Regions from separate parts of the Solibacillus sp. FSL K6-4121 genome, predicted to be linked through region 2. Evidence: riboswitches for the same ligand, from Rfam matches in the RefSeq annotation. Region 2 holds a riboswitch; the other holds the start of a gene.
What was found. A riboswitch is a leader RNA that binds a small molecule or an ion and turns the genes downstream of it on or off. The one in region 2 is predicted to bind FMN.
Positions count from the first base shown of each region.

Region 1: linked by a shared signal. The riboswitch ahead of MHH95_RS09915 (ECF transporter S component) and the one ahead of ribE (riboflavin synthase) in region 2 are both predicted to bind FMN.

Region 1 is NZ_JBBOCS010000002.1:93,685-97,112, reverse strand. It holds gene brnQ (branched-chain amino acid transport system II carrier protein) at 1-414, opposite strand, end outside; gene MHH95_RS09915 (ECF transporter S component) at 638-1,213, opposite strand; FMN riboswitch at 1,457-1,630, opposite strand; gene MHH95_RS09910 (hypothetical protein) at 1,739-2,956, opposite strand; gene sigX (RNA polymerase sigma factor SigX) at 2,953-3,428, opposite strand, start outside.
Region 2 is NZ_JBBOCS010000002.1:876,824-880,251, forward strand. It holds gene ribH (6,7-dimethyl-8-ribityllumazine synthase) at 1-326, opposite strand, end outside; gene ribB (3,4-dihydroxy-2-butanone-4-phosphate synthase) at 342-953, opposite strand; gene ribE (riboflavin synthase) at 968-1,603, opposite strand; FMN riboswitch at 1,725-1,857, opposite strand; FMN riboswitch at 1,957-2,091, opposite strand; gene MHH95_RS13810 (transglutaminase-like domain-containing protein) at 2,292-3,428, shown strand, end outside.

The DNA of each region.
Region 1 (3,428 bases), 780 kb from region 2:
GTAAAATACGATAGCAAAAAATACAAAACTAAACACTGCAAGCCATAATGTGATTTGTGATGGATCGATGAAAGGTTCGAAACCAACTACAAAAGGTACCGTAGCAGTACGAGGAATGGCAAAAAACGGTCCAATCGTTAAATACAATGCCAATGCAAATAGCAAACCAAATACCGGGTGTACTTTACTTGCTAAATCACGCAATCCATTACTTCCAGATAAACCAATTGCAAGAATACCTAAAAACGGCAGTCCTATTGCCGTTACTAAAAAGCCAATTAATGCAAGCCAATAATTCGTACCTGCTAATTGTCCCATTTGAATCGGGAAGATTAAATTTCCCGCACCAAAAAACATACCGAACAGCATTGTGCCAATAACTGCGTATGTTGAAAATGGTATTTTTTTCTCCATCGTCATCTCTCCTAAAGAAGTCATATCATGTTGGTCTTTTGACGAAATAGCCCGATTTTTCACAACAATGTACATTATGATAACAGTGAATTACTTTGAATTCAATAGCAATAATTATTCCCATATAACTTTAGACACATAGCCTAACAATCTATCAACAAATAAAAAGGAGTTATGTCATAAAATTAATTGTACATGACATAACTCCTCACTGTTTATTAAGTTAAGCTAAATATTGTCTGCGCTGTTGTTCAATCCATACACGCATTGAACGATAAATCATTGTCACGACAACTAGCATCATAATTCCTTTAACAATATTAAATGGTAAAATACCCAATACTATTGTTTCATACATATCATATTCAAAGCCTAGTAGATACGTATACATCGGCAGGAACGCTACGTAGTTTAATATAGCCATTCCCAACGACATTACTACTGTTGAAACGACTAAGCCTGAAATCAACCCTTTTGCGGAAGGGAATTTTTTATAAATATAGTAAGCTGGTAAAATGAATAATACGCCTGTTGCAAAGTTTGCCATGTGACCAACCGGAATTCCTTCTGGCGCCCCTGTATAAATCCAATCAAGTACATTCTTTACCAATTCAACAAGAATGCCCGCGACAGGTCCCATTGTAATCGCCGCTATTAATGCAGGTACATCACTAAAATCAATCTGCAAAAATACAGGAAACCAAGGTAATGGGAAGTTCAGTAACATTAAAATGAACGAAATCCCACTTAACATTGCGATTGTTACAAATGACCGTAACTTCAAAGTTCTCTTTTGCATAGAAATCTCTCCTCTTTGCTGATTCCATCTCGCAAGAAGAAAGGACGTATCAAATCATTCATGAAAAAACCCTTATGCAAAAAAGAGCATAAGGGAGAAATAGGCACACTTAAATAAAAGTCTACTCATACATTTGTAGTAACTTTCCTTAAATTTATGTATACGAAAGATATTTCGCTCATAATTAAGGAAATTATTAATGGTACTACAAAGCACGACATTTTCATAAAATGACGACCGTACCTTCACCTTCTCCCATCCAGACTATACTGTCGGCTTTGGAATCACACCAAATCCTGCACACAAAAGTGGCTCGCGGGCTCGAAAAGTTTTCTGTAACGTCCTCCAAGTTAATGGTCAGAGGTTACAACTTTAATTACCGCCGGTCGGGAATTACACCCTGCCCCGAAGATGAATCAATATGAAATTATGCAACAAAATACTTGTTACAATTTCTATTATATATATAAAAACGGAATTGTAAAGACCATTGCTTACAATTCCGAGTAAATTTATTTGAATTGTTTAAAAATTATAGAATAGGATATTTCCCGCAACTGGCTTCTCCAAAGGCTTCGTAAAGTCAAAACCACTCCAATTTTCTTGCACAATTTGTTCAAATTTAATTTGTTTATCGAAACTAGCAGCTGTTAATAATAACCCTTCGATCATACGCATCACTTGAGCGGGATCATATTGTTCCAAATCAAGCGCTTGGTCGAATGTTACTGTTACAATTTCCCCTTCATCTTCTACTGTTAACGAAACTCCAGGTAAAATGACTGTTCGATATATATCATTGGCTTCAGTTGTCATATTATTTATCGCATCCGTTACGTTTGGAAAGGTCATTCGGAAGTTAGGACTTAAATAAACTGCCCCATCCCTCATTTGATACATAAAATAATTATATTGTGTTTGTTCACTTTTCAATGGTATTGACTGCCCCATTTCGCCAACATGATCAAAATAAGCGATTTTTCCATTAGTATCTTCAATTTGTACTTCTTCATACGAATTGCCAAATGTATCTACAAGTGAACCGAAATAATTGGATAATGTAGCCGAACTTGTGTCATATCCGTGGTCCTCAGGTAATGTGTGAATAAGTTTATTTCCTTCTTCACGCAATTCGCCTTTTAACGGATGATACTCATTAAATCCAAGCATTTGCTCATCCAGCAATGGACTAAACGTTTTATAAAGCTCCAATGCTGTCGGTTTATCCGTGCCAAGCTTATCAACAACAACTTCATTAGGAATTAAAATACTCACAGGAACACTTTCTGCATCGTCCCCAGCAAGACCAATTTTGAATAATGTCACTCCTTCAAGCTGGCTTTCATAAATTAAAGTTTGTTGTCCTTGTGTATCCATTGAAAAGTTGGAAATTGTCGCGGATTCACTTTTTGAAGTTGCATCTCCAGCCCTACTCATTTTGGCACTTTCTTCCGATTCTGTAGTCGCCATATCAAATGTATTTTCCATAGAGATAGACTGATCATTTCCTAAAAACTGTGCACCAATCAAAACTATAATAAATAAGGAAGCGATAGATACTAGAAGCGGCGCCCAGCGAATCCCTTTTTGAGTAGGCTGTTGTATTTGAGGCGGCTCTTCACTAAATGCTCCTTCATCCTTTAAACGATTAAATATTTCATCCTTTGTCCGATGATCGGTTACTTTTGGGGCCTGTTTTAGAAGTTGCTCCAGGTTCTCCTCATCCCAACGCTCCTTTTTCATAATGAATTCGCCTCCTTTCCATCTTGAGCTTCCAATAACTGTCTTAAATTTTTTAATGCCCGGTGCTGCGTCGTTTTTACCTTACCTGGGGTCCATCCTAATATATCAGCCGTTTCCTGTATTGAAAGTTCCTGAAGATAGCGCATAATAATCACCATCTTCTGATCTCCCGAGCATCGTTCCAATGCTAGCAGTAATCGGCTTAGTTCATCGTTTAGTTCCATTGACTGTTCTGGTGAAGGGACAGAGCTTACAAGCTGCTCTGTTTCCCAATCAAATGCGGTAAATGCATGCTTATCCCGAACCTGTTTCTTTCTGAAATAGTCAATTGCCACATTTTTTGCAATTGAGAAAAGCCACGTTTTTTCAGAGCTTTTTCCTTCAAAGCGTTCATACGATTTCAGTACACGTACATACACTTCATGGGAAAGATCCTCCGCCGCTGTACGATTTTTTACTAAATAAAACAGAA
Region 2 (3,428 bases):
CCTGTATCCAAGCCCGCTTTGGCAATGCCTTTAGCTGCTTCATTGCATACGTAATCATAATGCGTTGTTGATCCGCGAATGACTGTACCTAACCCGATTACTGCATCATACTTATTGGCTTCTGCCATTTTCTTTGCAATAAAGGGTACTTCAAATGCACCTGGTACCCAGGCAGTATCAATATTATCTTCATTTACACCGTGTCTTTTTAATCCATCAATTGCACCGCTTAATAATTTATCATTAATAAATTCATTGAACCGACCGACAACGATTCCGATTTTTAAATCTGTACCTACTAATTGTGCTTCAAAAGTTTTACCCATTTTATCTGCTCCTTCTTATACAACCATTGTGTTTATTTTTATATATTGAACTAAATCTTCTATCGTAATAAATTTCAGCTGATGTTTTAGTGCGAGTTTTTCAAGCTGTGGCATCCGCGCCATTGAACCATCTTCATTCATAATTTCGCAGATGACCGCGGCTTCCATCGACCCGCATAATTTTGCAAGATCTACCCCTGCCTCAGTATGACCACGGCGCTCTATTACGCCTCCTTGTTTTGCAATGAGAGGAAAAACATGTCCAGGACGGTGGAAATGTTCCGGCTTCGCTGCTGGATCAAGTAATGCCAAGATCGTTGCTGAACGTTCAAATGCACTGATTCCTGTCGTTGTATGAATATGATCGATACTAATCGTAAAAGCCGTTTGATATGTATCTGTATTACTTTGGACCATTGGATGAAGACATAGTTTTTCAGCGATGGCTGGAGATATAGGTGTACATATTAATCCTCTGCCATGAAGGGCCATAAAGTTAATATTTTCCGGTGTTGCAAATTCACCCAAAACGAGAAAGTCACCCTCGTTTTCACGATGTTCATCGTCGGCAACAATAATAATTTCACCATTTTTTAATGCTTGAATTGCTTCGTCTATCGTATTCATCTTTTCCCACTCCTTTAAAACCCTGTACGTTGCAGTAATTCCTTTGTAATCGTACTTGCCGTTTGATTTTGTAAATGTTTTTTCACATATTTCCCGATCAAATCTATTTCAATATTCACAACATCCCCGGCCTTTTTATAGCCCAACACAGTCTGTTCGTAAGTATGAGGGATTAAGGAAATGGTAACGAGTGTATCTGTCATATTAAAAATCGTTAAGCTTATGCCATCGACTGTAATAGAACCTCTTTCGATACACTGTGCAACTAAAGTACGGTCCATCGCTAAATCTACATAAACCGCGTTTGCAACAGGTCTTTTCCGCTGTATGATTGCGACACCATCAACATGGCCAGATACAATATGTCCGCCAAAACGGCCATTCGCCAGCATTGCCCGTTCCAAATTGACATGCATACCTACAGTCAATTGTTGCAGGCTTGTTGCTTTAACAGTTTCAGGCATCACATCCGCTAAAAATGAATTGGACGTAAATTGTTTCACTGTTAAACAAACTCCATTCACCGCAATGCTGTCTCCAAGCTTTACATCTTCTAAAATTTTACTTGCGCGAATGGCTAATTCCATCGTTTGTGTGGACTGACTAATCTGCTCCACAGTTCCTAACTCTTCAATAATTCCTGTAAACATCCTACTCACCTCTTTTTAAAAGTAAAAAAAGAACCCCGATTGAATTCGGAGTTCGATGAGAGGGAAATTTAGCAGCATCAAATAAGCCTTTTGAACACATATTTCAAAAAACGCATGACATTGCTTCCTTCTCCCATCCAGACTATACTGTCGGCTTTGGACTTGCACCAAATCCTGCACACAAAAGTGGCTCACGGGCTTAGAGTAAACTCATCACCGTCGATTGGGAATTTCACCCGACCCCGAAGGAAATTCATATAAAATTATCAATAAAAAAATCCCATCACTTGGCGCGACGGGAAAAGTGTATAGCAAAAAAGCACATTTTAAATCGAATTTTCAAAAATGCGTTGCTATTCCTTCTCCCATCCAGACTATACTGTCGGCTTTGGACTTGCACCAAATCCTGCACGCAAAAAGCGGCTCACGGGCTTAGAGATAAACTCATCACCGTCGATTGGGAATTTCACCCGACCCCGAAGGAAATTATTTTATTTGAAAATTATTGTAACATAGATTTTTTAGAATACTAATAGTCATTTCGGACCTTCTTGCTTCCATAAGTATCATTCCATTTACCTCTGCTAACTTGCTATTTTGTTAATTAAAATGAAACTTTTAAGGTGGGCATCCGTATATAAAAATATCCAGAATTTTTTAAAAACTAGGAAAAGAAAAGGTGTCTATAATGAAAAACATTGTCAATATAGCATATTCGTATCATAACTCAAATAAAGGTATAACAAGGATATGGACTACTTTACCGATGGATCATCCTGACGTGATTTGTACTCATTCTCCTGAAGAAAAAGTAATTGATGACGGGAACAATGAACTCTTTTATTTTACTTTAAAAGAAAATGAACAGTTTCAAATGAATTATTCCATCGATACGTATAAACAAAACGAACAAAAAATACTTACGAATAAAGAAAAGGCATTTTATTTACGCAGCGGCACACTTGTTGTTGTGGATGAACAGATGAGGAATCTAGCACATGAAATAACGGCTGGCGCTGTATCGACAATGGAAAAAGCGAAGGCAATTTTCCATTATGTAGTCAATCATTTTAAATATATGTACCCGCCTAAGGGGAGAGGCATCAAGTCTTTTTTAGAGGCGAAGCAAGGTGATTGTGGCGAGTATGCTTTTATGTTTTCTTCCCTTTGCCGTTCTATTGGTATCCCGTGCCGATCCCTTGTAGGCAGTTGGGCAAACAGCAAGATGAATGCACATGTGTGGAACGAATTTTTTGACGAACAAACGGGCTGGATTCCGGTTGATTGCAGCATGGCCTATATTCAAAAGAAGAAAAAAACTCAATTTTTATTCAGTAATGTTCGAACATTAAAATGGACCGCATACTTCGGGCAATTAGAACAGCAGCGAGTTGTTTTTTCCAATGATGCAGAGCTGTATCTTTCCCCTAAATATAATGATCTGGATAAACAAACTATAGTCGATTCGAAATATCCTCCCATCGTGCCTTTTCAAATTGACGGTCAGCCTTTTTATTGGGGCTACGAGGCAGTAAAAGGATGTGTACCATACATGCAGCCGATCTACGTGCGGTTTGACCAGGAAAATTTATCGATAAAACCTAATAAAAATCAGCATAATTATTTAGGTCAATGGAAAATTACAGAAACCGGCGCTCTAGGGTTCTTTTCAAAATTAAAAAGCTTTTCCTATTTCGTTTTCTTTATTTCCATAATATTTAGCTTTCTGTTAAGCAGTCCTTTCTTTTCTGCATTAACAGCTGGTTCGGTTATTGTTATATGTATTTCATTTATAGCCAGAAGAGAAAGAGCATTATTTTACACG